Regions from separate parts of the Streptomyces sp. NPDC014006 genome, predicted to be linked through region 2. Evidence: riboswitches for the same ligand, from Rfam matches in the RefSeq annotation. Region 2 holds a riboswitch; each other region holds the start of a gene.
What was found. A riboswitch is a leader RNA that binds a small molecule or an ion and turns the genes downstream of it on or off. The one in region 2 is predicted to bind cyclic di-AMP.
Positions count from the first base shown of each region.

Region 1: it holds a riboswitch for cyclic di-AMP, as region 2 does, so the genes downstream of both, ACF1GV_RS32315 (M23 family metallopeptidase) here and ACF1GV_RS07365 (peptidoglycan DD-metalloendopeptidase family protein) in region 2, are expected to answer to the same signal.
Region 3: it holds a riboswitch for cyclic di-AMP, as region 2 does, so the genes downstream of both, ACF1GV_RS27265 (transglycosylase SLT domain-containing protein) here and ACF1GV_RS07365 (peptidoglycan DD-metalloendopeptidase family protein) in region 2, are expected to answer to the same signal.
Region 4: it holds a riboswitch for cyclic di-AMP, as region 2 does, so the genes downstream of both, ACF1GV_RS15145 (M23 family metallopeptidase) here and ACF1GV_RS07365 (peptidoglycan DD-metalloendopeptidase family protein) in region 2, are expected to answer to the same signal.

Region 1 is NZ_JBICAJ010000011.1:232,116-239,369, reverse strand. Features, by position in the region: gene ACF1GV_RS32330 (DNA topoisomerase (ATP-hydrolyzing) subunit A) at 1-1,043, opposite strand, end outside; gene ACF1GV_RS32325 (M16 family metallopeptidase) at 1,416-2,810, shown strand; gene ACF1GV_RS32320 (M16 family metallopeptidase) at 2,807-4,195, shown strand; cyclic di-AMP (ydaO/yuaA leader) riboswitch at 4,429-4,582, shown strand; gene ACF1GV_RS32315 (M23 family metallopeptidase) at 4,595-5,338, shown strand; gene ACF1GV_RS32310 (GntR family transcriptional regulator) at 5,580-6,272, shown strand; gene ACF1GV_RS32305 (HPr family phosphocarrier protein) at 6,466-6,747, opposite strand; gene ACF1GV_RS32300 (GNAT family N-acetyltransferase) at 6,927-7,254, shown strand, end outside.
Region 2 is NZ_JBICAJ010000002.1:191,731-198,984, reverse strand. Features, by position in the region: gene ACF1GV_RS07380 (helix-turn-helix domain-containing protein) at 1-248, shown strand, start outside; gene ACF1GV_RS07375 (DUF6126 family protein) at 245-367, shown strand; gene ACF1GV_RS07370 (tyrosine-protein phosphatase) at 420-1,217, opposite strand; cyclic di-AMP (ydaO/yuaA leader) riboswitch at 1,683-1,836, shown strand; gene ACF1GV_RS07365 (peptidoglycan DD-metalloendopeptidase family protein) at 1,842-2,735, shown strand; gene ACF1GV_RS07360 (SGNH/GDSL hydrolase family protein) at 3,003-3,788, shown strand; gene ACF1GV_RS07355 (immunity 49 family protein) at 3,838-5,364, opposite strand; gene ACF1GV_RS07350 (TetR/AcrR family transcriptional regulator) at 5,454-6,074, opposite strand; gene ACF1GV_RS07345 (MarR family winged helix-turn-helix transcriptional regulator) at 6,197-6,679, opposite strand; gene ACF1GV_RS07340 (PP2C family protein-serine/threonine phosphatase) at 6,842-7,254, shown strand, end outside.
Region 3 is NZ_JBICAJ010000008.1:293,432-300,685, forward strand. Features, by position in the region: gene ACF1GV_RS27255 (outer membrane lipoprotein carrier protein LolA) at 1-1,036, opposite strand, end outside; gene ACF1GV_RS27260 (polyprenyl synthetase family protein) at 1,409-2,419, opposite strand; cyclic di-AMP (ydaO/yuaA leader) riboswitch at 2,996-3,178, shown strand; gene ACF1GV_RS27265 (transglycosylase SLT domain-containing protein) at 3,184-3,678, shown strand; gene ACF1GV_RS27270 (HAD family hydrolase) at 3,688-4,494, opposite strand; partial or broken gene ACF1GV_RS27275 (ATP-grasp domain-containing protein) at 4,578-4,929, opposite strand; gene fahA (fumarylacetoacetase) at 5,172-6,386, shown strand; gene ACF1GV_RS27285 (M56 family metallopeptidase) at 6,541-7,254, shown strand, end outside.
Region 4 is NZ_JBICAJ010000003.1:625,947-633,200, reverse strand. Features, by position in the region: gene ACF1GV_RS15155 (PrsW family intramembrane metalloprotease) at 1-992, shown strand, start outside; gene ACF1GV_RS15150 (aldo/keto reductase) at 1,044-1,988, opposite strand; gene ACF1GV_RS15145 (M23 family metallopeptidase) at 2,133-3,164, opposite strand; cyclic di-AMP (ydaO/yuaA leader) riboswitch at 3,176-3,332, opposite strand; gene ACF1GV_RS15140 (PP2C family protein-serine/threonine phosphatase) at 3,574-4,695, opposite strand; tRNA gene ACF1GV_RS15135 (tRNA-Met) at 5,076-5,149, opposite strand; gene ribA (GTP cyclohydrolase II) at 5,243-5,887, opposite strand; gene ACF1GV_RS15125 (MarR family winged helix-turn-helix transcriptional regulator) at 6,012-6,515, opposite strand; gene ACF1GV_RS15120 (dihydrofolate reductase family protein) at 6,585-7,254, shown strand, end outside.

The DNA.
Region 1 (7,254 bases), on a different contig from region 2:
AGGGCGACGTTGTTGATGCCGAAGGACTCCTCCATCGGCGTGAGCTTGTACAGCTGCTCGAGGACCGCCTCCGGCACGAAGCCGTTCTTGATCTCGATGACCAGGCGCAGCCCGTGCTCGCGGTCGGTGAGGTCCTTGACGTCGGCGATGCCCTGGAGCTTCTTCGAGCCGACCAGGTCCTTGATCTTGGCGATGACCTTCTCGGGACCGACCGCGAAAGGCAGCTCTGTGACGATCAGGCCCTTGCGGCGCGCGGTGACGTCCTCCACGGACACCGTCGCGCGCATCTTGAACGTGCCGCGGCCCGTCTCGTACGCGTCGCGGATGCCGGACAGGCCGACGATCCGGCCGCCCGTGGGCAGGTCGGGGCCAGGGACGTGCTTCATCAGCGCGTCGAGGTCGGCGTTCGGATGCCTGATCAGGTGCCGGGCGGCCGCGATCACCTCGCGCAGGTTGTGCGGCGGCATGTTCGTCGCCATGCCGACCGCGATCCCGGACGAGCCGTTGACCAGCAGGTTCGGGAAGGCGGCCGGCAGGGTGACCGGCTCGCGCTCCTGGCCGTCGTAGTTGGGCTGGAAGTCGACGGTGTCCTCGTCGATCGACTCCGTCATCAGCCCCGTGGCCTCGGCCATCCGGCACTCGGTGTACCGCATGGCGGCCGGCGGGTCGTCGTTGCCGAGCGAGCCGAAGTTGCCGTGGCCGTCGACCAGCGGCACGCGCATGGAGAAGGGCTGCGCCATACGCACCAGCGCGTCGTAGATCGACGCGTCGCCGTGCGGATGCAGCTTGCCCATGACCTCGCCGACGACGCGGGCGCACTTGACGTAGCCGCGCTCGGGGCGCAGTCCCATCTCGTTCATCTGGTAGACGATGCGGCGGTGCACCGGCTTGAGGCCGTCCCGGGCGTCCGGCAGGGCGCGGGAGTAGATGACCGAGTACGCGTACTCGAGGAAGGAGCCCTGCATCTCGTCGACGACGTCGATGTCGAGGATCTTCTCCTCGTAGTCGTCGGGCGGCGGGGTCTTCGTGCTGCGGCGGGCCATCGCTGCCTGGCTCCTTGCTGAAGCGTGAACGGTATCTGACGCGGACCATTGTGGACCGTGGGACTGACAAGCCGGGCGCGGACCCGGCCCCGGCGTACGAAGCAGTGCCCGCGCACCCGACTCCGGCTGCGTGAAGCGGCGCCCAAACACCCGGCCTTCCGGCATCGCGCGGCCGTAGGGGAGCGCCCGAGTCGGGGCGCCGGATCCCCGGCCGTGCCGACCCGCGCACGACGATCGTCCGCAGGCTACGCGATCTCGCTGTCGGCGTACCTCGTGCGGGAACTTCGCCGCCGGTCCGCACACTTGCATACAGTGGCAGGACGGCAGGAAACGCGCGGTTTCACGACCGCTTCCGCGATGGAAGGGACGTACATGCCCATGGGTCACACGGCTACAGCCGAGGCAGGCTCCGGCGGACTGACAGCAACCGAGCACCGCCTGGCCAACGGCCTGCGCGTGGTGCTCTCCGAGGACCACCTGACCCCGGTCGCGGCGGTGTGCCTCTGGTACGACGTCGGCTCGCGCCACGAGGTCAAGGGGCGTACGGGTCTGGCTCACCTTTTCGAGCACCTGATGTTCCAGGGCTCCGCCCAGGTCAAGGGCAACGGTCACTTCGAGCTGGTGCAGGGCGCCGGCGGGTCGCTGAACGGCACCACCAGCTTCGAGCGCACCAACTACTTCGAGACCATGCCCACCCACCAGCTGGAGCTCGCGCTCTGGCTGGAGGCCGACCGCATGGGCTCCCTGCTGGCCGCCCTGGACGAGGAGTCCATGGAGAACCAGCGAGACGTCGTCAAGAACGAGCGCCGCCAGCGCTACGACAACGTCCCCTACGGCACCGCCTTCGAGCGGCTGACCGCCCTCGCCTACCCCGAGGGCCACCCCTACCACCACACCCCGATCGGCTCCATGGCGGACCTGGACGCGGCCACCCTCGAGGACGCCCGCCGCTTCTTCCGCACCTACTACGCGCCGAACAACGCGGTCCTGTCGATCGTCGGCGACATCGACCCGGAGCAGACCCTCGCCTGGGTCGAGAAGTACTTCGGCTCCATCCCCGCCCACGACGGCAAGCCCGAGCCGCGCGACGGCACGCTGCCCGAGGTCATCGGCCGGCAGCTGCGCGAGGTCGTCCGCGAGGAGGTCCCCGCGCGCGCCCTGATGGGCGCCTACCGGCTGCCGCACGACGGCACGCGCGCGTGCGACGCGGCGGACCTCGCGCTGACGATCCTCGGCGGCGGTGAGTCCTCCCGCCTGTACAACCGGCTCGTGCGCCGGGACCGTACGGCTGTCGCGGCCGGCTTCGGGCTGCTGCGCCTCGCCGGAGCGCCCTCCCTGGGCTGGCTGGACGTGAAGACGTCCGGTGACGTCGAGGTGCCGGTCATCGAGGCCGCGATCGACGAGGAGCTCGCCCGGTTCGCCGCGGAGGGCCCCACGGCCGAGGAGATGGAACGCGCGCAGGCCCAGCTGGAGCGCGAGTGGCTGGACCGGCTCGGTACCGTCGCCGGCCGCGCCGACGAACTGTGCCGCTATGCCGTCCTGTTCGGTGACCCGCAGCTCGCCCTCACCGCCGTTCAGCGCGTGCTCGAGGTGACGCCCGAGGAGGTGCAGGAGGTCGCCAAGGCCCGGCTGCGCCCCGACAACCGCGCGGTGCTCGTGTACGAGCCGAAGACCCCGGAGGCCGTACCGGACGCCGATGTGCCCGAGGACCCTGAGCAGGAAGCGACCGTAGAGGCCGGCGACAAGAACGAGGAGACGGCCAAGTGACCGAGCTCGCCACGATGGACTTCCACCCCCAGCCCCAGGCGGGCGAGGCCAGGCCGTGGGCGTTTCCGGCCCCCGAGCGCGGCACGCTCGACAACGGCCTGACGGTGCTGCGCTGCCACCGCCCCGGCCAGCAGGTCGTCGCCGTCGAGGTGCTCCTGGCCGCGCCCCTGGACGCCGAGCCCGCCGGCCTGGACGGCGTCGCCACGATCATGGCGCGCGCCTTCTCCGAGGGCACGGACAAGCATTCCGCCGAGGAGTTCGCCGCCGAGCTGGAGCGCGCCGGCGCCACCCTCGACGCGCACGCCGACCACCCGGGCGTCCGCCTCAGCCTGGAGGTGCCCGCCTCCCGGCTGGCCAAGGGCCTCGGCCTGCTCGCCGACGCCCTCAGGGCGCCCGCCTTCGCCGACAGCGAGATCGAACGGCTGGTGCGCAACCGCCTCGACGAGATCCCGCACGAGCTGGCCAGCCCGGCCCGCCGCGCCGCCAAGGAGATGTCCAAGGAGCTCTTCCCGGCGGACTCCCGCATGTCGCGCCCGCGTCAGGGCACCGAGGAGACGGTCGCAGCCGTCGACGCGGCCGCCGTACGCGCCTTCTACGAGCGGCATGTGCGCCCCGCCACCGCGACCGCGGTGGTCGTCGGCGATCTGACCGGTCTCGACCTCGACGACCTCCTCGGTGACACCGTGGGCGCCTGGACGGGTTCGCGCACCGAGCCGCGTCCCGTGCCGGCGGTGACCGCTGACGACACCGGCCGCGTCGTCATCGTGGACCGCCCCGGCGCCGTCCAGACGCAGCTGCTCATCGGCCGGATCGGCCCCGACCGGCACGACCGTGTGTGGCCCGCCCAGGTGCTCGGCACGTACTGCCTGGGCGGCACCCTCACCTCCCGCCTGGACCGCGTCCTGCGCGAGGAGAAGGGCTACACCTACGGTGTGCGCGCCTTCAGCCAGGTGCTGCGCTCCGCCCCCGACGGCACGGGCGCGGCGATGCTCGCCATCAGCGGTTCCGTGGACACGCCGAACACCGGTCCGGCGCTGCACGACCTCTTCACGGTGCTGCGCACCCTGGCGGCGGACGGCCTGACCGACGCCGAGCGCGACGTCGCCGTGCAGAACCTCGTCGGGGTGGCACCGCTGAAGTACGAGACCGCGGCCGCCGTCGCGGGCACGCTCGCCGACCAGGTCGAGCAGCATCTGCCCGACGACTACCAGGCGACGCTGTACCGGCAGCTCGCCGCGACCGGCACCGTGGAGGCCACGGCGGCGGTCGTGAACGCCTTCCCGGTGAACCGTCTGGTGACCGTACTGGTCGGTGACGCGGCGCAGATCAAGGAGCCCGTCGAGGCCCTCGGGATCGGCGACGTCACGGTGGTGAGCGCGGAGTAGCCGCACGCGTGCGGGGCCCTGGTGTCTGACGGAGCACCAGGGCCCTTGCCGTATCCCCGGGTCTGTTTGTGATTGAAGGCGCCGCATCCCACATATGCCCGAATTGGGGCGGAGGTTGCCTTTCTGGCCTGTGGGATGCGCTACAAAACTCCTGTTTCGTTTGAGGATTGAAGGCCGATCACCGTAGCTTCGTCCGGGCTGTCCGTCAGGCATAGCGCCGCACCCGCGGCACCGGACAGTCATCGCCGAGTCCCCGTACGGCGCGAGCCAGGGGAGCCGGGGACCCACACGTCCCTGGGGTGAATCGGGTGCCCGCGAGGGTGCTCGTAGGAGACCTTCCTGCTCCGAACCCGTCAGCTAACCCGGTAGGCGAGAGGGAAGGAAAGGACAAGCCACCACATGGCGTTCGTCAGCGCCACCGGGAAGCACCGTCGTCCCAGCCGGATGAAGCGCACCACCGCGCAGGCCGCCGGAATCGCCGCGCTCACCACCACCGGCGTCATCGGCACCCTCGCGGCCCCCGCCCTCGCCGCCGACACCTCCGCCGAGCAGACCGGTCTGCTCCCCGTGATCAGCGTCGACGACTCGCTCGCCGCCCAGATCGACGCCCAGGCGGAGGCCCAGAAGCAGGCCGCCGAGCAGAAGGCCATCGAGGAGGCCGCGCGCGAGGCCGCCGCCGAGCGCGCCCACGAGGCCAAGGAGCGCGCCGCCCGTGAGGCCGAGCGCAAGCGCCTGACCACCTTCGTGGCCCCGATCGCGCACTCCTACGTCTCCACCGGTTACCAGGCCAGCAGCTCCCTGTGGTCCTCCGGCCACCACACCGGCATCGACTTCCACGCCGCCACCGGCACCACCGTGCACGCGGTGGGCTACGGCACCGTCGTCGAGACCGGCTGGGGCGGCGCCTACGGCAACCAGATCGTCATCCGCATGCACGACGGCACGTACACCCAGTACGGGCACCTGTCGTCGATCGATGTCGTGGTCGGCCAGCAGGTCGTCGCCGGCCAGCAGATCGGTCTGTCCGGCGCGACCGGCAACGTCACCGGCCCGCACCTGCACTTCGAGGCGCGCACCAGCCCCGAGTACGGCTCCGACATGGACCCGATCGCCTATCTGCGCGCGCACGGCGTGAACGTCTGACACCCGAGCACGGCACCCACTCGGGGAAGCCCCGGCGCATCGCGCCGGGGCTTTCTCCGTTTTCCGGCTCTTCGTCCCCGCCTCTTCATACCCGCCTCTTCGTCCCGGAGAACCCCGGCGAGGTGACCAAAAAATATCCATGGAATCCGGCCTGCCGTCGGAAATTCGGCCCCCTTGGAATAGAGTCACGGAACACGCGTCCATCGTCGGCGTTTCACGGGGCTCAAGGCGGAGGTCGGACATGCGTATTCCGGCGCACTCGGTGTGCACGGCGATCCGGGACGACATCGTCGCCGGTGTCCATGAGCGCGGCAGCCGGCTCACCGAGGAACTCCTCGCGCGCCGGTACGGCGTCTCCCGGGTGCCCGTGCGGGAGGCGTTGCGCACCCTGGAGGCCGAGGGCTTCGTCGTGACGCGACGGCACGCGGGCGCGTGCGTGGCCGAGCCCACCGAGCAGGAAGCGGCCGACCTGCTGGAGATGCGGATGCTGCTGGAGCCGCTCGGTGTGGCGCGGGCCGCCCAGCGGCGCACCGAGGCGCATCTGAAGGTGCTGCGCGGCCTGGTGCGGCTCGGTCAGGACCGGGCCAGGCACGGCACCGGCGACGACTTGCGCTCCCTGGGCGGCTGGTTCCACGAGACGCTCGTCCAGGCGTGCGGCAGCCAGGCGCTGACCGCCACACTCACTCAGCTGCGCCACAAGATCGCCTGGATGTACGCCGTGGAGCCGTCGGCCGACCCCGTCAGGTCCTGGGCCGAGCACGGTGCGATCGCGGACGCGGTGGCGCGTGGCGACGGGGAACGCGCGCGTGCGGTCGCCGCCCTGCACACCGAGCGTTCCACCGCCGCGTATCGGCTGCGCTTCTTCGGCGGCGACCGACCCGAGCGTGTGAGAAGTTCGCAACACCCCGTAAACACGTCGGGCCTACGGCATTAACACGAGCGCCGTATACAAAGAGAGGGATATGCGCGCCCACTGAAAGGGATGCCCTTTTCATGGGCTGGCCTTTTACCTCGTGCCGTCAATTTCCGTCCGCGTCGCCTCATGGTGGACGGGAAAAGCGAAGCCGCGCCGGCCCTGAAAGGCCGACGCGGCTTCTTTATGCGTGACTCGGACGGTCAGGCGTGACTCAGACGGTCTCGGGGAGCTCCTCGAGACCCTCGGAGACCAGCTTCGCCAGACGGTCCAGGGCGGCGTCCGCGCCCTCGGCGTCGGAGGCGAGGACGATCTCCTCGCCGCCCTGGGCGCCCAGGCCGAGGACGGCCAGCATGGAGGCCGCGTTGACCGGGGTGCCGCCGGCCTTGGCGATCGTCACCGGGACGCCTGCGGCCGTGGCGGCTCGGACGAAGATGGAGGCGGGGCGGGCATGGAGGCCCTCGGCCCAGCCGACGTTGACGCGGCGCTCAGCCATGTGTTGCTGCCCTTCAGTTTCTCAGGGTTGTCTAGACCAGTTTCCCATATGGTGAAGCATGCCCGGAGAGGTCTGCGACCCCCTCCGGACGCGATCACCGGGCCGCGGCCTCGACCCGGCATCCGTCCTCCACAGAGTGCCCCGCGCCGTTGTCGTACGCGAGCCGTACTCTGGGCCCCATGCAGAGCGCGTCGGACAGGCAGGAGTACCCCGCCCACTGGGAGGCCGACGTGGTGCTGCGCGACGGCGGCACCGCGCGGATCCGTCCCATCACCGTCGATGACGCGGACCGCTTGGTCAGCTTCTACGAGCAGGTGTCGGACGAGTCGAAGTACTACCGCTTCTTCGCGCCCTACCCGCGTCTGTCCGCGAAGGACGTCCACCGCTTCACACACCACGACTTTGTGGACAGGGTGGGACTCGCGGCCACGATCGGCGGCGAGTTCATCGCAACCGTACGCTACGACCGGATCGGCGTGAACGGAATGCCCGCGTCCGCACCGGCCG
Region 2 (7,254 bases):
GTGACATCGTGCGCGTACACCCCGGCGAGGAGTGGCTGTACGTCCTGACCGGACGGCTCAGGCTGCGCCTGGGGGACACCACCCACCGGCTCGGCCCGGGGGACAGCGCGCACTTCGACTCCATGACCCCGCACCGGATCGCCGCCGACGACCCCGCCGGTCTGGAGCTGCTGTTCGTCCACACCCTGCTGCAGAGCCCCACGGCCACGCTGTGCCTGGGGCCCGCCCACCCTGGAGAGGCGCGATGAGCAACGTCGAGGAGAAGTTCCCCCGGACCCTGTGGATCCGGCTCATCATCTACATCGCCGTCGGCCATGTCCTGGCCGGCTTCGTCTGGCTGCTGTTCGAGCTGGGCGCCCGGCAGTAGGCCCCTCGGCGGGCACGGCGGGCACGGCCGGCCGCGCGGTCGCTTCCGCAGCTCAGTCGAGCAGGCGTGCCCGCAGCCGCTCCCGGGTCTCGGGGGTGAGCCGCAGTCCCTGCTCCAGGTAGGCGTCGACGCCGCCCCAGGTCTCCTCGATGGTCTCCAGCGCCGCAGTGAGGTACTCGGCGCGCGCGTCGAAGAGCGGGCTGAGCAGCTCCATCACCTCGGGCGTGTAGGCCGACTCGGCCGAGCCGCTGCGGCGCACCTTGTAGCGGCGGTGCTTCTCGTTGGACTTCAGGTAGTCCTCGACGATGGCGTCCTTCTCCACGCCCAGGGCGAGCAGGGTGACCGCTATCGACAGGCCCGCGCGGTCCTTGCCCGCGGCGCAGTGCATCAGGGCCGGGACGTTGTCCTCGGCGAGCGCGTGCAGCACCCGGGAGTGCTCGGCGGTGCGCTCCTTGATGATCGTGCGGTAGGAGGCGATCATCCGGTTCGCTCCCTTGCCGTCGGCGAGGATGCCGCGCAGCTGCTCGAGATCGCCGTCGCGCACCATCTTCCAGAACTCGGCGCCGTCCGCCGGGTCCGACAGCGGCAGATTGACGTTGCGCACGCCCGGCAGCTCGACGTCCGGCCCCTCCAGCGTCTGGTCGGCCGCGTTGCGGAAGTCGAAGATCGTGTGCAGCCCCAGGGTGGCGAGGTACGCCGCGTCCTCGGGCGTCGCGTGAGCGAGGTGGCCGCTGCGGAACAGCACGCCGTGCCGCACCCGCCGACCGTCGATCGTGGGAAGTCCGCCCACGTCTCGGAAGTTGCGCACTCCGGCCAGCTCGGGTTCGGTCGACGGCACCTGCTGCGTCACGAAGGGCTCCTCCCGCTCGTACCCGCCGACGCGGCTCGAATGGCCGACGGGCTGCCCTTCGACGATACGACATGGATTCCCGGGGCAACCGGTTGCACCGGCCTCCCGACCGAGGTGTACGAATGGGCTGGTAATCCCTCGGCGTCACATCTGGGCTTTCTGCCCGAATTGGCCTCTTGTTCCCAACTCGCGTGGAAATAGGGGTCACTGGAAGGTGAGCGCGTGAGGAGCGTCATAACCGTGACCGTCCGTCGTACGTCATGTCCACGTAATGGCGGTGGATTTGCTGGTGAATTGACGAGCTGACAGCAGATCGAATTCACGCAGTGTGACGGCGGATTCCCTCATTGGATCACGATAAACGCCCGTTCACGCAACCTCCTGCTTGTCCCTGTGCGTCCTGCTCGCTTACGTTCCCACCGAATCCGGACGGACGCCGAATCCTGCCGCCGTCCGGCGCACCGCACCCACCCACCCGACGCACGGCAGGAGCGGGGGACCCACAGGTACGACCGCCTGTTCCGGTTCCCGGAACGGCTATGGGGTGAAGCCGCACCCAGCGGCCGGGCATCTCCAGCCCGAACCCGACAGCTCACCTCGCAGGCGCCGGAGAGGAAAAGCGCCATGCCCGCAAAGGGTAAGCACCGTCGTCCGAAGACCCAGCGTCTCGCCCGCACTCTCGCCGTCGTCGGCACCGGTGGCGCCGCGCTCGCGCTGCCGCTCATGGGCGCCGCCGGAGCGCACGCCGCCACGCCGCAGAGCGCCGCCCAGTCGGTGTCCGCCAAGGCCGTCCAGAGCCTGCCGTCCGCCGAGAAGAAGGCGACGCGGTCCGGGGTGCGCCTCTACACCGTCAAGTCCGGCGACTACCTGTCGAAGATCGCCGACGAGCAGCATGTCGCCGGCGGCTGGAAGAAGCTGTACGAGGACAACCGTGAGGTCGTCGGCAGCGACCCGTCGCTCATCCACCCCGGTCTGAAGCTGACCCTCGGCAAGAAGGCCGCCGTGGCGCACAAGGCCGCCCCGTCGCACAAGAGCGAGGCGCCCGCGCACAAGTCCGCCGCCAAGCCCGCGAAGGCCGCCGAGCCCGCCCGGTCGACGAGCACCGCCGCCGGCTTCACCCTCCCGGTCAGCGGCGCCACCATCGGCACCGCCTACCACACCGCCGGCAGCATGTGGGCCAGCGGCTACCACACCGGCGTCGACTTCGTCGTCCCGACCGGCACCACCGTCAAGGCCGTCGGCGCGGGCACCGTCGTCTCCGCCGGCTGGGGCGGCGCCTACGGCAACCAGGTCGTCATCAAGCTGAACGACGGCTACTACGCCCAGTACGCCCACCTGTCCCAGCTCTCCGTCTCGGCCGGCCAGACCGTGACCGCGGGCCAGCAGCTCGGCCTGTCCGGCGCGACCGGCAACGTGACCGGCCCGCACCTGCACTTCGAGATCCGCACCACGCCGGACTACGGCTCCGACGTGGACCCGGTCGCCTACCTGCGCGCCCACGGCGTCACCGTCGGCTGACCCCGCGCCGCCCCGGCGGCCACCCGTCTGACACGCCACCAAGGCCGGACCCCGATCCACGGGCGTCCGGCCTTCGGTGTGTCCGGCCCCTCGATGTGTCCGGACCGGCCGGGGTTTTCCGGCCGGAGCGCTTATTCCCGACACGGCCGGACATGTGGAGTGGCTTATCTCACCGCCCGTCAACCCTTGCCTACGGTCGCGTAAGTCACATTCGAGGGTGAATCATGGACTGCTGTGGCAGACGATTCGAAGAGTGACAGCAGAGCAGTGATCGGGTCGTACGTGGCGGTGGGGGACAGCTTCACCGAGGGCGTCGGTGATCCCGGCCCCGACGGGCAGTTCGTGGGCTGGGCCGACCGTTTCGCCGTACTCCTCGCCGACCGGCGACCCGAAGGCGACTTCACCTACACGAACCTCGCAGTACGCGGCAGACTCCTCGACCAGATCGTGGACGAGCAGGTCCCGCGGGCCGTCGAACTCGCCCCCGACCTCGTGTCGTTCTGCGCCGGCGGCAACGACATCATCCGGCCCGGCACCGACCCCGACGAGGTCGCCGAGCGGTTCGAGAGGGCGGTCGCGCAGCTCGCCGCGGCGGCCGGCACGGTCATGGTGACGACCGGCTTCGACACCCGGGGCGTCCCGCTGCTCAAGCATCTGCGCGGCAAGATCGCCACGTACAACGGGCACGTCCGGGCCATCGCCGACCGCTACGGCTGCCCGGTACTCGACCTGTGGTCGCTGAAGTCCGTTCAGGACCGCCGCGCCTGGGACGACGACCGGCTGCACCTGTCGCCCGAGGGGCACACGCGCGTGGCGCTGCGGGCCGGCCAGGCGCTCGGCCTGAGGATCCCGGCCGACCCCGAGCAGCCCTGGCCGCCGCTGCCGCCGCGCGGCACGCTCGAGGTCCGGCGCGACGACGTGCACTGGGCGCGCGAGTACCTGGTGCCGTGGATCGGCCGGCGGCTGCGCGGCGAGTCCTCCGGCGACCATGTGACCGCCAAGGGCACCCTGTCACCGGACGACATCAAGATGCGGATCGCTGCGGTCGCCTGAACCGCGCGGCGAGGGGCGGGCCGCGGCGGCACCGCCCCTCGGCCCGCCGTCAGGTCGGGAACTCCCCGTACCAGCTCCCCTGCACGAGGTGGGTCGGCAGATACGGCGACGACGTGTCCACCGGGAAGCCCGCGTCGTACGCCAGTGAGGCCAGCGCCAGCGGGCCGAGGGCGACCAGCGCGCGCGGGTCGCAGGAGCCCTCCCAGTAGCGGCCGTGGTGCGCGAGCGCCTCGGCCAGGGCGGCCGCGAACTTCTCCTGATCGCGGGCGATGAACCGGTGGAACAGCGCGATCGGCTGGTAGTCGACCAGGTTCAGGAGATCGCCCGGCGTGCGGGTCGCCACCTGCGGGTCGGACGTCTGGATCGTGGTGACCAGCCGGTCGGCGACCTCGTCCATGGGGCGCCGCAGCACGAAGGCCTGCAGCGTGCCGATCCAGTGGAAGAGGTAGTCGTCCGCCTCACCGGCCCGGCGCAGCCGCTCCACCGGCACCTGGCTCAGCCTCGTCAGCCGCTCGCCCTCCCGGCACACCAGCGCCAGCCAGAACGCCTCCAGCCAGGCCCGGCCGTCGCCCTGCGGAGCGTCCGGCGTTGCGAACAGCGCGGAGCCCTCCTGCATGGCACGCACCCACGCCTCCCAGCTCTCGAGCTTCACCGCGGAGGGATCGTCGGCGGCCTGGGCGTGCGCGTGCGCGAGCGCCGTGGCGAAGGGGGACGAGCCCTGGCCACCGCGCAGCCGTTTCATCAGCTCCAGCAACTCCTGCGGGGCCCGCACGGACAGCGAGCGCGTCTCCTCGTCGATGTGGGTGAGACACACCAGCCGTCCCCGGTGCCACCAGTACAGACGCGGGGTAAGCGAGCCCGGTCCGTCCTGGCAGGCGCCCAGCGCGTAGGAGCCGAGGTCGTTGACCGCGTCCACGACCGTGCTGTCCACGATCGGATGGAACGCCAGCAGATGCCGCGTCGGCACGGCCACCAGCGCGCCGGCTTCCGGCAGGTCCCGGCCGGTCACCTCCCGGACCAGTTCCGGCAGGGCCAGCGCCCTGCTCGCGACGAAGTGCGAGTCGCCGTACACCGAGTGCAGCACCGCCCCCGTCCCGGTGCGCACCTCCTCGTGCCGCACGGGCTCGGCGAGCAGGTTGGCCCGGCCCGCCGCCCACAGCCGCTCGGCGTCCACCCGGGCCACGTCGCCGTCGTGCAGGATGCGCACCGAGTCGGGAGTGTCCAGGGCGAGGGCCGCGAGCAGGCCGTCGGCGACCGGGCGTACGTAGCGGAAACTGCCCGCCGCCTCCTCGGGGAACGCGTCGTCGGGCAGCAGCCGCAGCCGCGTCCCGCGCAGCAGCTCTTCGGCGCCCTCGTCGCCCCGCGAGGCGTTCTCCAGGCGCGCGAAGTGCTGCCGGACCAACTCCGGCCACTGTTCCTCGGGTATGTCACGGCAGCGCTGGGCCAGCGTGGTCAGCGGGCTGCGGCGCCCGTTGTGCAGGACGTCCGTGCCGGTGACGACGACGTCGTCGTGCCCGGCGCCGAGGTGGTCGACGGCGAGGGAGCGCAGCCGCGCGGCCTGTGGTTCCGTCAGCATGGGCAAATGGGGATCGGGTGCGTGCAGTCGGTTCACCCCGGGACTCTACGAGGCCGCTGCGCACCGCCCCACGGCAGGGTTGGTGTCACTCACCTCCCCGGCGCGGTCAACTCCTGGCGGCTCAGTCCGAGTTCCCGGGCCAGCGCCTCATCGACCCACTCCTGCGCCCGGATGCGCGAGACCGTGCCGCCGTACGCGGTCAGCTGTACCGCCAGCCCGTCCAGCAGAGCGGTCAGCCGCAGCGCGGAGGCGGCCGGATCGGGGCAGGTGAACTCGCCCGCGGCCACTCCCTCCTCGACGACTTCGGCGAGCGCCGCCTTCCACCGCCGGTCCAGGTCGCGGCCCACCGCGCGCAGCGGCGGCTCGCGCAGGGCCGCCGACCAGCCCTCGATCCACAGCCGCCAGCCCTTGGCCTGCCCCGTCGGCGCGTACCAGCGCACCGCCGCCCGCAGCCGGCGCAGCGCGGTGGTACGGCGGCCGAGCAGTTCCCGCAGCCGCGCGAGGTCGGCCTCGGCGGCGTACGCGAAGGCCGCCGCGACCAGCTTCTCCTTGGTGGAGAAGTGGTACAGCACCAGCGCGTTGCTCACCCCGAGAGCCTGGGCGACGTCGGCGATCCGCACCGCCGCAACGCCCCGCTCCTCGATCTGCTCCACGGTGGCCCGCAGGATCTCCTCCCGCCGCTCCGCCACGCTCAACCGCACTCTCGCCACGGCTGTTCACCCTAGTGCAGCGCTCGGGGCCGGACACCTCGAATGCCCGGCCCCGCGCCGCGGTCCTGGGACCCGCGCCGTCGGCGAGCAACTGGGCGACTTCCCGTGTCGCGCCGCTCGTCTCAGGCGGACCGGCTGTCGGCGCCGGGCTCGTGGCGCTTCTGGGTCGAAGCGGCGTCGCAGAAGGCCTCCAGCCCTTCCAGAAGGGCTGCGCGCTTCGCCGGGGGCATCACGTTCAGTACCGACTGCAGCTCCTGTTGTCTCCGCTCGCGCAGGTCGGCGAGGAAGGAGCGGCCGTGGCCGCTCAGGTGCAGGCGCACCTCGCGCCGGTCGGTCGGGCTGACGTCGCGGTCGATGAAGCCGGCCGCCTGCAGCCGGTCGCAGAGCCGGCTGGTCGACGGAGGCGTGGAGGCCAGGCAGTCGGCGAGGGTGCGCAGATTGATGCCGTCCTGGTGCTCGAGGACGAGCAGCACACGCAGCTGGGACGCGGAGGCGGGCGCCGTGGAGGCCCGGCCCCAGACGACTTCCAGCAGCTCCGCGGCCGTGGAGGTCACCCGCGCGACCTCGTCGGGCTGCGGGCGGGCGCGGAAGGAAGTCACGGTCACACTCTCGTAGACGCGCTGGGACGGCTGCCAGCGTACTAGGCGAGTGGGCCGGCTACTGATGTCTCGGCAACCGGGTACACGCATCCAACGACCGAAGTCCCCGAGTGATGTCCGGTGGCACACCGGCGAAGGATTGGTGTTTTTCCCATCGTGAAGAGATTCGTGGTCGCTGAACGCGCACTCCGTACCGCGGCTCCGCACGAGCTGCTCGACGCCGTCCGTCGTGTACTGCTGGAGCAGTATGCGGCGGAGTCCGTCGAGCTGTTCCTGGCCGACTACAGCCTCACCCTGCTGCAACCGGTGTCGGTGCTGCCGCACACCCTGGAGCCGGTATCGGTGCACAGCGGCCCGGCAGGCCGGGCGTTCGGAGCCCAGCAGCCCGTCGTGGAGACTCTCGGCGAGGGCCGGGCCCGGGTCCACCTGCCCGTCACCGTGCGTGGTGACCGGCTCGGCGTGCTGTCGGTCACCGTACCGGGCGGCGGGCGCGTCGAGGAATGCCTCGCGGAACTCGCCGAGATCGCCGAGGTTCTGGGACACGAGGTGATCGTGGCCGAGCGGGACACCGACCTGTACAT
Region 3 (7,254 bases), on a different contig from region 2:
TCCAGCCCTCACCGAGGACCTTGGCGCCGTCGAGACCCTTGCCCGGCTCCCCGCCCGGTGTGGGCAGGAGGTGCTGCGGGAGGCCGCCCGTCAGCGGGCCCTCGCCCTTGTGGAGGTCTCCCTTCGGGTGCTCACGGTCGCCGCCCTCGGTGACCTTGGCGCCCTTGGGCGGGGCGAAGTCGAAGGTGGAGGCGGCCGGTCGGGCGAAGCCGACCTGCGTGAAGCCGGCGTCGACCACGGCGGCGCCGCCGCTCTTCGGGGTCAGGGTGAACTTCAGCGGCACGCCGGTCTTGGCGTCCACGGCGATGGTGATGCCGCCGACGGTGCTGCCGGACTGCTTGGGCTTGATCAGCAGCTTGTAGGCGTCGCGGCCGGCGACCTGGGCGGTGCCGTCCACCGTGACGGCGGTGGTGGAGTCGACGGCCTTGAGGGCCTGCTCGGCAAACTCCTTGGGCGTGCCGGAGAAGTCGTCCGCGCCCCGGGCGCCCTTGCGGTGGTCCTTCCCGGTGTCGTCCGAGGTGGCGTGGTACACCTCGTTGGACTTGCTGTCGTAGCCCCAGATGTCCTTGCCGTTGTGGATGAGGCTGTACTCGGCGGCGTCCTCCAGCACCGACACCTTCTGCCGGTCCGGCCCGTCGGCCGCGACCCGCAACGTGTGCGTGCCGGTGGCCAGTTCGGTGACCTTGGCGGACGGGTCGGCGGCCGAGCCGTCACCCGCGCCGCCCGTTTTCCCGCCGAGACCGCCCGCGAGCCCGCCGAAGTCGGGCAGCCCCAGGTCGGTGGTGATCCGCACGGTGCCGGACATCTGCTGGACGTCCGACGCCGCGATCTTCTCGATGAGCTGCTGCGCGGTGATCTTCGGCAGATCCGGGTCGCCGGAGCTGGCGAGCGCGGGAACGATCCCGATCGTCGCGGCGGCCACGCCCACGACGGTCGCGGGCACGACGTACCGCGCGGCCCTGCGACGCCCCCCGCCCGGCGAGCCGGCCGGCTCCTGCACGGCCGTCGCCCTGTCATCGCTTCCATACGGTGCCATGTGTGCGCTACCTCCGTCGTCGGCGGCGGCTGTCCGTCCCGTGACCCGCGGCGTGTACTCCCGGCGGGCCCCACCCCAAGCCGCCATTCTCACCCGAATCGGTGAGGAGTGGTGTCTTCCGTGCTTTCCATGAGACCAAATCGGCCGCCGGGAAGCGTCACTCCGTGGACGCAACTGCATGTACTTCTGGGGTATGACGTGGCGAGGGATCAGGTCCCCCTACCCGTAGGGGAGGTGGGGACCTGGGGAGCTACGGGGGCGGGGGTTCGGGCTCCACCCAGGGGTGGGGGCCGTCGCCCGCAGAAGAGGGAACGGTCCGGACGGATTCCGTCAGCCGGCCCGGTGCGGCCGTCAGCCGGCCCGGTGCTGCCGTCAGCCCGCCCGGTGCACCACCGCGTCGCACAGCTCCATCAGCGCCGCCTTGGCGTCGCACTCCCGCAGCGGCGCCAGCGCCGCCCGCGCCTCTTCGGCGTACCGGACCGTGTCACGCCGCGCCTGCTCCAGCGCGGGGTGCGCACGCAGCGCGGTCAGCGCCTCCGCGTGTCGCGCGTCGTCGCTCAGATCGGAGTCCAGCAGCTCGCACAGCGCCCGGTCCTCCGGCAGCCCCAGCCGCTCGGCCCGCTCCCGCAGCCGCAGCACCGGCAGCGTCGGGATACCCTCGCGAAGATCCGTTCCCGGCGTCTTGCCGGACTCGTGCGAGTCGGAGGCGATGTCGAGCACGTCGTCGGCCAGCTGGAAGGCGACGCCCAGCCGCTCCCCGTACTGGGTCAGCACGTCCACGACCGTCTCGTCGGCGCCGGACATCATCGCGCCGAACCTGCACGACACCGCCACCAGCGAGCCCGTCTTGCCGCCGAGCACCTCGAGGTAGTGGTCGACCGGGTCGCGCCCGTCCTGCGGCCCCGCGGTCTCCAGGATCTGCCCGGTGACCAGCCGCTCGAACGCCAGTGCCTGCACCCGCACCGCCTCGGGCCCGAGGTCGGCGAGGATCTGCGAGGCGCGCGCGAAGAGAAAGTCGCCGGTCAGTACGGCGACCGAGTTACCCCACCGGGTGTTCGCGCTGGGCACGCCACGCCGTACGGCGGCCTCGTCCATGACGTCGTCGTGGTACAGCGTCGCCAGGTGGGTCAGCTCGACCACGACCGCCGACGGGACGACCCCCGGCGCATACGGGTCGCCGAACTGCGCCGCCAGCATCACGAGGAGCGGCCGGAACCGCTTCCCACCCGCCCGCACCAGGTGCTGCGCGGCCTCCGTGATGAAGGGAACCTCGCTCTTGGTGGCCTCGAGCAGCCCTTCCTCGACAGCCGCCAATCCGGCCTGGACATCGGCCTCGAGAGCCTGGTCCCGCACGCTAAGCCCGAACGGCCCGACGACGGTCACGAGGGGTCTCCTGTCTGCTGGTGCCGGTAGGCGATTACACGGTTTGTCGATAGGTCGCTGCCATCACTCAAGTCAGCGTATCCGGTCACGTTTCGATCACCGATAGCGCCCACGGTTACAGGCCAGGCGGTATCGGATCACGCCCGATATGTTTATCGATCAAATCTGATCAGCTGAAAAGTACCGATATCAACCATGCTCGCGTCGCGAAGACCACCCCCACCCTCCGCGAGCCACCCCGCCCCACCGCGTCACAACACGACCCGACTGCCCGCTTTGCCGTAATTAATCAGCCGATTCACCTTAGTCGTCTTGGCGGCAAATGTGTTGCAGCTGTGACACCAGTGAATTGGGTCACGCGCGCCCCTCACCGGCCCTCGGTGCGTCTACCCCGCATTTCGCCTGTCCCCACAAGCGAGTTGACCCTTGGCGATCGCAAAGGATCAAGCACCCCAAACAGCCCGACCAAGGTCAACCAGGGCGATAGGTGAAACCAGTACTTGTTCCCGGCATGTGCTCTCGCATAACTTCCCGGCCTGTCGGATGGACGCCTAATCCTGCCGCCGTCCGGCATCCACCATCGGACCAACTCATCCGTGTACGGCAGGAGCGGGGGACCCAGGTAAGTCGCCGAACCGGACGTCGTCGCCCCGACGACGCCCCGGACCGGCTCGGGGTGAAGCCGTGCCGCATCCGCGGCCGGCCGGGCATCTCCAGCCCGAACCCGACAGCTCACCTCGTAGGCGCCGGAGAGGAAGTTCGCCATGCCTGCTGCCGATCAGCACCGCCGCACCCGCACGTCCCGCCTCGTCCGCACCCTCGCCGTCGCCGGCGCCGGTGCCGCCGCCCTCGCGCTGCCGCTCTTCGGCGCGACCAGCGCCTCCGCGGCCACCCCGGCCACCAGCGCCACCGTGATCACGGCCGCCAACTCGGTCTACCCGAACAACCTCGACGGCTGGATCCGCCAGTCGCTGGACATCATGTCCAAGCACGGCATCCCGGGCACCTACGACGGGATCTACCGCAACATCATTCGCGAGTCCTCCGGCAACCCCGCCGCCATCAACCTGTGGGACTCCAACGCGGCCGCCGGTACCCCGTCCAAGGGCCTGCTCCAGGTGATCGACCCGACGTTCCTCGCCTACCACGTGTCCGGCACCTCCATGGACCCGTACGACCCGATCGCCAACATCACCGCGGCCTGCAACTACGCGGCCGCCCGCTACGGCTCGATCGACAACGTGTTCAGCGCGTACTGAGCCACTGCCTCACCCGAAGAGTCGTTCGAGGACGACGGCGATGCCGTCGTCCTCGTTCGACAAGGTGACCTCGTCGGCCACGGCCTTCAGCTCCGGATGGGCGTTGGCCATGGCCACCCCGCGGGCGGCCCAGGCGAACATCGGGATGTCGTTGGGCATGTCCCCGAACGCCAGCGCCCGCCCGGCGCTCAGCCCGAGATGGTCGGCCGCCCGTGCGAGCCCCGTCGCCTTGGTGACACCGCACGGCTGCAGCTCCACGGTCCCCGGCCCCGACATGGTGACCGTCGCCAGCGAACCGACCACCGCGCGCGCCGTCGCCGCCAGCTCGTCGTCGGACAGCTCCGGATGGCGCAGCAGCACCTTGCTGATCGGCTCGCCCCACAGATCGTCGCGCCGCCCGACCCGCACCGCCGGCAGCGTCGGGTGCGGCATCCGGTAGCCGGGCTCGATCAGCGTCAGCCCGTCCACGCCGTCCTGGTCGACGGCGGCGTACACCTCCCCCACCTCGGCCTCGATCTTGCCGAGCGCGGTCTCGGCCAGCTCCCGGTCGAGGGTCACCGACCACAGCAGACGGCCGGCCCCCGCGTCGTACACCTGCGCGCCCTGGCCGCACACCGCAAGCCCCGTGCAGCCGAGGTCCTCCAGCAGCGGCCGCACCCGGGGCGCCGGGCGGCCCGTCACCACCAAGTGCAGGGCACCGGCGTCCGCCACCCGCGCGAGCGCGGCCCGGGACCGGTCGGAGAGCGTGTCGTCGCCGCGCAGCAGCGTTCCGTCCAGGTCAGTGGCGATGAGGGCATATGCGAGGGGTGCGGCCATGATCAGAGAATACGGACCCCGCAGGTCACCCGTTCACCGCCCGATCCGGCGCCTCCGGAGCGAAGGCACGCTGTCGTCGTACACCGCGGGAACGCGGCCGCCGGACCGGGGACGCCGCGTTCCGCGCACAGCTCGTGCAGCCCGTGCTTGCTCGCCGGCCGGGATCAGCACGGTCGGCCGCCCGATCCGGCGCCCGATCCGCAGCAGCCCTTCGACCAGGTGCCCCGCTCCCTCCGCGCCCGTCGTCGGCCACACGAACGCGCGCCGCAGACAACGGGAGGCGGCGGCCGGGGTGCAGGAGTCCTCGGTGATCGCGTATTTGGGCACGCCCAGACGCCCCAGACCGCGGACCGCCCCGACACCGCCGTGGTGCAGCGGGTGGTGACCGAACTTCACGATCGAGGCCGGTACTTCACGGCCGGCCCGGAACGGCAGGCTTGCGGCACTGCCGGCCACGGTCCCCCACGTGTCCCCCGGCGGAACGGATGCCCTCCGTCCGTGTTCCCCACAAAGGATGCTGAGCCGGAATCGGCACCCCCGACAAGGACATGGCGGACACTGCGGACTCTTTAGACACTGCCCAAGACAGCCGACTCAGCCGTAACGTGTGCCGCGACCACCTGGATCGCACGGCCCTGGTGCCGTGTCCGACGTGCACGAAAGCGAGGCGGCACCGCATGCCCCCCTTCGACGTCTCCGAGGGCGACCCCTTCGGTGCGCACAACCTTCCGTACGGCGTCTTCTCGCCCGCCGGTTCTCCGGCCGAGCGGCGGGTCGGTGTCCGGCTCGGCGACCACGTGCTCGACGCGGGCGCGGCGGCGATGGCGCTCGGCTCCCCCTATGCCGCGCTGCTCGCCCAGCCCTCGCTGAACCCGCTCCTCGCCGCCGGCCGCACCGCCTGGTCCGACGTGCGGCGTGCGCTGACGGCGTGGGTCACCGTGCCCTCGCACCGCGAGACCGTCGAACCGTTCTTCCACCCGCTGTCCTCGGTGACCCTGCACCTGCCCTTCGAGGTCGCGGACTACGTCGACTTCTACGCCTCCGAGAACCACGCCCGGAACGTCGGCCAGATCTTCCGCCCCGACGCCGCCGACTCCCTCACCCCCAACTGGAAGCACCTGCCGATCGGTTACCACGGCCGCTCCGGCACCGTCGTGGTCTCCGGCACCGACATCGTGCGTCCCTCGGGCCAGCGCAAGGCCCCGGCCGATGCGGCGCCCGTCTTCGGCCCGTCCGTCCGCCTCGACATCGAGGCCGAGGTCGGTTTCGTCGTCGGCGCTCCCTCCTCGCTCGGCGAGCCGGTCGCCCTCGGTGACTTCCGCGACCACGTCTTCGGGCTGTGCCTGCTCAACGACTGGTCGGCCCGCGACATCCAGGCCTGGGAGTACGTCCCCCTCGGCCCCTTCCTCGGCAAGTCCTTCGCCACCTCGATCTCCGCGTGGATCACCCCGCTGGAGGCCCTGGACGAGGCCCGGGTCGCGCCCCCGGAGCGCACCCATCCGCTGCTGCCCTACCTCGACGACTCCACCGACGAACCCGGTGGCTACGACCTGCGGATCTCCGTCGCCATCAACGGCCACGTCGTCTCCGAACCCCCCTTCTCCACCATGTACTGGACGGCCGCGCAGCAGCTGGCGCACATGACGGTCAACGGCGCGTCCCTGCGCACCGGCGACCTCTACGGCTCGGGCACGGTCAGCGGCCCCGAGCCGGGCCAGCGCGGCTCCCTGCTGGAGCTGACCTGGAACGGCCAGGAGCCCCTGGAACTCCCCGACGGCAAGCGGACCTTCCTGGAGGACGGCGACGTGGTGACCCTGTCCGCCTGGGCGCCCGGCCCGGACGGCGTCCGGGTGGGCCTCGGCGAGGTGACAGGGCGGATCGTCACGCGCTGACACCCACCCCCGCGGGGCCTTCGTTACGGGGCTGACGCACCGCCCCGGGGCCGTCATACTGGCGACGGACGCACTCACCGAGCCGCCGAGTGATCGCGTCCGTCGCCCGCACGACCATCCCCGCCCTGTCCGACCAGGATCCGGAGCCCGTGGCATGACCGTCTGCCTGCTCCTGCTGAGCGTCGTCACTCTGACGGCCGCCGTGCCGGTCCCGCGCGCGCTGACCCGGGCCGCCTGGCCCGAACGGGAACCGGTCGTCGCCCTCTGGGTGTGGCAGTGCCTCGTCGCGACGGTCCTGCTGTGCTGTCTGACGGCCCTGACGCTCAGCACCGCCGCCGTCTTCCACACCGTGCGCACCCAGCTCTTCGCGCCCGCGCCGCCCGGCGTGACCGAGGCGTACGACCTGTCTTCGGCCCCGCCCTGGGCGGTCGCACTCACCCTGCTGCTGGCCTGCGGTGCCGCCTGGACCACCGCCATGCTCGCCCGCGAGCTGGTCGAGGCCCGCCGGCGCCACGGCGTGACCCGCGCCCACCTGAGCGAACGCGCCCCCGAGCTGCCGGCCGGCCTGGGCGCGGCGCGCGGCCCGCTGCTCGTGCTGGAGGACGAGTACCCCGACGCCTGGTGGATGCCGGGCCATCCGCCCCAGTTGGTCGTCACCACGGGCGCCCTGCACCGCCTCACCGCCCACCAGCTCGACGCGATCCTCACCCATGAGCGCGGCCACGCCCGCGCCCACCACGACTGGCTGCTGCACCTGTCCACCGCCCTGGCCACCGGTTTCCCCCGCATCCCGCTCTTCGCCCACTTCTGCGACCAGACCCACCGCCTGGTCGAACTGGCCGCCGACGACACCGCCTCCCGCCGCTGC
Region 4 (7,254 bases), on a different contig from region 2:
ACACCCTCGGCGCGACGGTGATAGCGCCGATCGTGGAGGAGTCGGCGAAGGCCGCCGCCGTCCTGCTCGTCTTCCTCTTCCGCAGACGCGACTTCACCGGGATCGTCGACGGCGTGGTGATAGCCGGCGTCACCGCGACCGGCTTCGCGTTCACCGAGAACATCCTCTACCTCGGCACCGCCTTCGGCACCGACCAGCTCACCGGCGGCCGGGGCATAGCCTCGGTCACCGCGGCGACCTTCTTCGTCCGCGTGATCATGTCGCCGTTCGCGCACCCGCTGTTCACCACCATGACCGGCATCGGCTTCGGCATCGCCGCGCTGTCCGGCGGCGGCCGGCGCCTGCGCCGCGTCCTGCTCCCGCTGGGCGGACTACTGCTCGCCATGGGCATGCACGCCCTGTGGAACGGCTCGGCGTCCTTCGGCCCGTTCGGCTTCTTCGCCGTGTACGGCGGTTTCATGATGCCCGCGTTCGGGCTGCTGACCTGGCTGGTGATCTGGACCCGGCAGCGTGAGCTGCGCACCGTGCGCGAGGAGCTGCCCGCCTACGTCGCCGCGGGCTGGCTCGCGCCCGCCGAGCCGTTCGCGCTGGGCTCGATGCGGGCGCGCCGCATGGCCCGCGAGTACGCCGCCCACCACCTGGGCAAGCCGGCCGCCAAGGAGGTCGCACGCTACGAGGCCTACGCGACGTCTCTGGCGTTCCTGCGGCACCGGGGCCGCCGCGGCCGCGCCGGCGCCGACTTCGTCGTACGGGAAAGGGAGCTGCTGAACGAGGTGTGGCGGCTGCGGGCGCTCGCCCGGCCGGCGCTGGAGTACGCGGCCCGGGCGGCCGCGCCCCCGGTACCTGTGATGCTGCCCTGGCCCGCGCAGCCGTGGCCCGGTCCCGGGGCGGCGCGGCCGTACCTGCCGTACGCCGGGCAGGCGGGGTACGCGGGGTACGCCGGGTACGGAGCCCATCCGGCGTACCCGGCGTACAACCCCTACCGGTCGTAGCAGCCGCAACGGCAACCGTCACCGAGCGCCGCGGACGCCGGAGAGCGTCGGTCAGGCCGACGCCCGCGTCAGCCGTGCCAGCTCCGCTTCCGTCAGGGTCAGCTCCGCCACGCTCAGCAGCGCCGGGAGCTGGTCCGTGGTGCGGGCCGAGGCGATGGGGGCGGCGACCGTCGGCTGCGCGGCGAGCCAGGCGAGGGCGACCGTGGCCACGGGGGCGTCATGGGCCTGGGCGACCTCGTCCAGGGCGGTGAGGACCGCGCGGCCGCGCTCGGAGTTCAGGTGCTGCGCGGCGCCGCCCGCCCGCGGGCTGTCCACGCTCGCCCCGGGCCGGTACTTGCCGGTGAGGAAGCCGGAGGCCAGCGCGTAGTACGGGACGGCGGCGAGGCCGGCGCCGGCGGCGACGTCCTGGAGGTCGCCCTCGTAGGTGTCGCGCGAGACGAGGTTGTAGTGCGGCTGGAGCGCCACGTACCGGGCGAGGCCCTCGCGGTCGGAGAACTCCAGGGAGGCCCGCAGGCGCTCGGCGGAGATGTTGGAGGCGGCGATATGGCGGACCTTGCCGGCCTTCACCAGCTCGTCCAGGGCGCCGATGATCTCCTCGACCGGCACCTCGGGCTGGTCGTAGTGGGTGTAGTAGAGGTCGATGTGGTCGGTGCCGAGGCGGCGCAGAGAGGCGTCGGCGGCGGCCTTGATGTTCGCCGCGCTCAGTCCCCGGTACTCGGGGTGCTGGCTGACCTTGGTGGCGATGACGACGTCGTCGCGGTTGCCCCGGGCCTTGATCCAGCTGCCGATGATCGTCTCGGACTCTCCGCCCTGGTTGCCCTCGGCCCAGGCGGAGTAGGCGTCGGCGGTGTCGATGAAGTTGCCGCCGGCGGCGCTGTAGGCGTCGAGGACGGCGAAGGAGGTCGTCTCGTCGGCGGTCCAGCCGAAGACGTTGCCGCCGAGGGCGAGCGGGAAGACCTCGAGGTCGGACGCACCGAGCTTGCGAAGAGCAGTCATGCCCCGTTTCAACGCCCCGGCGTCATCGGCCCATTCCGCACGGAAACCAACAGCGGGCAAACACTTGGGCGCACACGAACCGGCAGCCCTGACGTCGGGGGGTGTGCCGTCAGGACCGCCGGGGATCGGGAGCCGGACGAGGTGTCAGGGGTTGAGGCCCTTGTCCTGCAGCCACGCCATGGGGTCGATGCCGGAGGCCTGCCCGTCGGGGTGCACCTCCAGGTGCAGGTGCGGGCCGGTGACGTTGCCGGTGGCGCCCACGCGGCCGATGACGTCCCCGGTGGCGACCTTCTGCCCGACGCTGACGCTGATCGACGACTGGTGGCAGAACCACAGCTCGGTGCCGTCGTCGAGGGTGAGGATCGTGCGGTAGCCGTAGGAGCCGGCCCAGCCCGCCTCGGTGATGGTGCCGCTGTGAACGGCCTTGATCAGCGTGCCGGTGGGGGCGGCGAAGTCCAGGCCGGTGTGGTAGCCGGAGGCCCACATGGAGCCGGCCTGCCCGAAGCGGGAGGTGAGGGTGTACGAGGAGGTCGGCAGCACGTACTGCTTGGCGAGCTCGGCGAGGCGCTCGGCCTCGGCCTTCTTCTTCGCCTCCTCCTCCGCCTTCTCCTTCGCGGCGGCGGCCTTGGCGGCGGCCTCCTTCTCGGCCTGCGCGGCGGCCTCGGCGGCCTGCTTGACGACAGCGGCCTCGGCGGCGGTCTGCGCCTTGACGTCGACCTGGACCTGCTGCGACTCGGCCTGCGCCATGATCCGGTTGCGCAGCGTCTCACCGGCGCCGGCGGCCTGCTGCCCGTCGTCGGTGATGACGCCCATGTCGGTGAGCGGGGTGGCGGAGCCCTGGGGCCGGTCGTCCTCGTGGTCGGAGATCAGCGAGGCGACCGAGGGCAGGTCGGGCATGGAGATGGAGACCGGCGGCTTGCCGGTCTGCGCGCTGGCCATACCGCCCGCGCCGACGGCGGCGATAACGCCGACGCCGAGGACGGTGGAGCTGCGGGCGAGTCCGCCGCGCTGCTTGGCGACGCGGTGCCGGCCGCGGACGGGACGGACGGACTCCTCGGTGGGATTCCACTCCTCCCAAGGGCCCTCGTCGGTGCGGTGGCCGCCGTAGACCAAGGTCTCGGGGCCCTGCTGGTTCGGCACGGACGGGGCTGTCGGGGCAGGCCGGTTGGACGCCACGCGGGCGTACTCCTTTCCTTCCGTCTCGCCTACCGGGTTAGCTGACGGGTTCGGAGCAGGAAGGTCTCCTACGCGCGTATACCGGCCGTCGATCGACGGCGGCTGACGCGAGATTCACCCCAAAGTGGTGGTTCCCCGGTTCCCTACGGGATTCGGCGCGTGAGCGCGGAGCCGTCTCTTGTGACGGCTGGGACGACCGCGCTGCGTTATCGAACGTTAATAGACCGGGTAGCCGGATTCCAAGCCGTTCGTCTTGATCATTAACATTCTTGGCCTGGACTTTCACGCCACGACCGGCCCAAAAGGGGCGACTTGACCGCCCCTCAGGCGTCACGTCCAAAACCTTGTTTCGGTGATGGTGCATCAATTGTTATGCACAGGGCGCTCGTCCGCTCACACATGGTGACCTTCACGGTCGGCGTACGGCGAGCAGCGCCATGTCGTCCGCCATGCCGCCGCCGGAGTGCCGCCGGACATCCTTCGCGACGGCGGCGAGCAGGGCGCCGGGCTCGGTGACGACACGTCCGGTGAGTCGCGCCTCGACGTCGTAGAAGCGGCCGTGGCGGTCGCGGCTCTCGGAGAGGCCGTCGGTGTACAGCAACAGCGTGGCGCCGCCGGGAAGCGCGGCCTCCTCCGAGCGGTCGGGCCAGGGGGCCAGCTCGCCCATGCCGAGCGGCAGCGCGGGTTCGGCGGGCAGCAGCGTGCGCAGGGTGCCGTCGGCGTACAGCAGCACCGGCGGCGGATGGCCGCGGTTGAGGACGCGGACCACCCAGTCGCCGTGCGGGAGTTCGGCGAGGACGGCGGTGGTGAACCCCTCGAACGCGTCCAGCCCGTCGCGCCGGGCGCCCTCCCGGGCCAGCGCCTGCTCCAGCCGCTGGGCGACCGCCTCCAAGGTGGCCTCCTGCTCGGCGGCCTCCCGGAACGCCCCGATGACCACGGCCACGGCGGCGACCGCGCCCATCCCCTTGCCGCGCACGTCCCCGACGATCAGCCGGACACCGTACGGGCTGTCCTGAACGGCGTACAGATCGCCGCCGATGAAGGCGTCGGCGCGGGCGGCCTCGTAGCGGGCGGCGATCTGGAACACGCCGATCTGCTCGGCGGGTTCGGGCAGTACGGCGCGCTGGGCGGCCTCGGCGACCTCGCGCGCGGAGGCGAGCTGCTCGCTGCTGCGGCGCGCGAGGGCGTTGATCAGGACAGCCAGGACGGCGACCGTGGCGACCGTCACCAGCTCGGTGACGGCGTCCGTGTGCCAGACGATGCCGATCGTCAGGTGCAGGCCGAGCACGACGGCGACGGCGGCGAGCCCGGTGAGCACGGTGCCGCGGCGGCTGTAGAGCGGGGCCGCGACCAGGGGCGCGGCGGTGAAGAAGGGGGCCGCGGTGAAGTCGGACGGGGTGCAGTAGTCGTAGACCGCGCCGGCGGCGATCAGCAGCGCCGGCAGGATCCGGACGAAGGCCCGCGCGACGGAGATCCTCCGGCCCTCCTCGGGCCGCGGCTCCCCACCGCCCCAAGGGCCTGCGTCCGGCACAGGGTCACCTGGCAGCCGCACGGCGGCACCGGGGGCGCGTGCGCCGGGGCTGAGATCGAGGGCGGGGGCGCAGCCGCGGGCCCCGGGGTCGGTCCCGGCGTCGGGAACCCACCCGTCGGCCAGGGAGTCCCTCCCGGCCTCGGGAACGCGCCCAGCGGTTCGGGGGTACGGCCCGTCGTCCGTCGCGTCACCAGGCCGCACCGCTCGTCTCCCACCGTCCCTGTCGGTCGTCGTCCCGCCCGTCCAGGTTTGCCGGTGCGGGCGCGGACGGCGAGTGGTGAGGGCCGACCGGATGACGCCGGGCGGCAGGCCCGGAGGAGCCGGCCGACAGAAAAAACCGAGGGCCGGAAACCTTTCGGCTTCCGGCCCTCGGCCTTCAGTAGCGGGGACAGGATTTGAACCTGCGACCTCTGGGTTATGAGCCCAGCGAGCTACCGAGCTGCTCCACCCCGCGTCGTTGTGACTCCAGTGTACGCCATCCGCGGGGCACCCGACGACCACGTTCCTCCAGGGGGTCAACCCGGCGTCCCGCCGGAGTCCTCCGCGCTCAGCTCACGCCGCGGTCCGCCAGCTCGGCGAGGGGCAGCGTGTGCTGGGTCTGCAGGACCTTGGCGCGCAGGTAGCGCACGTTGTGCGGAGTGGAGAAGACACCGGTCGGCACCCGGTCGCGCACGTCGAGGCCGAGGGTGCGCAGCTGGCCGGCCTTGTCGGGGTTGTTGGACAGCAGATCCAGCGACCCGATCCCGAGGGCGGTGAGCATCTGTGCGGCGGCGGTGTAGTCGCGGGCGTCCTCGGGCAGGCCGAGGGCGGCGTTGGCGGCGTAGGTGTCCAGGCCCTGGTCCTGCAGGGCGTAGGCGTCGAGCTTGTTGTAGAGGCCGATGCCGCGTCCCTCCTGGCGCAGGTAGAGCAGGACGCCGCCGCGGTCGGCGACGCGTTCGACGGCCTCGCGCAGCTGGGGGCCGCAGTCGCATCGGGCGGAGCCGAAGACGTCGCCGGTCAGGCACTCGGAGTGCAGCCGGACGAGCGGGACCGCGCCCGGTTCGCCGAGGACGACGGCCACGTGTTCCCGGCCGTCGACGAGGCCGTGGAAGGTGACCAGTTCGGCGTCGGCGCGGTAGCCGTCGGCGAAGTGCAGCGGGACCCGGACGCGGGCGCGCGGGGTGGCGGCGGGGACAGCGGGGGCGTCGGCCATGCGGGTGCTCCGGGTTCCGTCCAGCTGCTTCAGATTTGAAGCAGAAGCTCAGAAAGGGGACCCTACCTCTGCTTGAAACTTGAAGCAATACGCGGCGCCGCAGAGCTGCCGGGTATGACGTGACTCACCCGCACGGCGGCGCGGACCGCCGACGCCAGGGGACGTCCTCCGCGTCCGCCCCCTGCAGCGCCCGTGTGATCCCCGCGCAGATCTCCTCCAACTGCCCGACCTGCTCCGCGCCGAGATGGTCGAACAGCGCGGCCCGGACCGTCTCCACATGGCCGGAGGCCGCGCGCTCGACGTGGGCCAGCCCCTCACCGGTCAGGACGGCGATGCTGCCCCGCTTGTCCGACGGGCAGCTCTCGCGCGCCACCAGCCCGTCCTTCTCCAGCCGGGTCACCGCGTACGTCAGCCGGCTGCGGGTGATCTTCAGCGCCTCGGCGAGGTCGGTCATCCGCAGCCGCCGCTCGGGCGCCTCGGACAGGGTGGCCAGGATGGAGTAGTACAGATGCGGCATGCCGGCGTCCTGCTGGAGCTGCCGGTCCAGCGCGTCCTCCAGAAGGTGCGTGGCCGCGAGGTAGGCGCGCCAGGCACGCTGCTCGTCGGGGGTGAGCCAGCGGGTCGTCATGCCGCCAGTGTAGTTTTGTTTCAAACTTGAACCAAGCCGTGTCCGTCACCTCACCCGCCGGGGAGCGCGATGCCCCACCCGTACGTCCTGCTGTCCGCGGCCGTCTCACTCGACGGCTACCTGGACGACACCGGCCCCGATCGTCTGCTGCTGTCCGGCCCGGCCGACTTCGACCGTGTCGACGAGGTCCGCGCGTCCGTCGACGCGATCCTCATCGGCGCCGGCACCCTGCGCGCCGACAACCCGCGGCTGCTGGTCAACTCGCCCGAGCGGCGGGCGGCCCGCGTGGCGGCCGGCCTCCCCGAGTACCCCCTGAAAGTCACCGTCTCCGCCTCCGGCGACCTGGACCCGGCGGCGAACTTCTGGCACACGGGAGGCGAGAAGGTCCTCTACACGACGCTGGAAGGCGCCGAGCGGGCGAGCCGGGCCGGCATCCGCGCGGACATCGTCCCCCTTGGCCACGACCTGGACTGGCCCCGCCTCCTCGACCATCTGCACGGCGCCCGGGGCGTGCGGCGCCTGATGGTCGAGGGCGGCGGCACGATCCACACCCAACTGCTCCAGCAGCAGCTGGCCGACGAACTCCAGCTGGTGCTGTCCCCCCTCCTCGTCGGCGACCCCGGCGCCCCCCGCCTCTTCGGCCCCGGCGCCTACCAGAGGGGCCGACTGCGCCTGCTGCAGACGCGGCAGATCGAGGACGTCGTCCTCATGCGTTACGCGCCCACCGCCCCCGGCACGG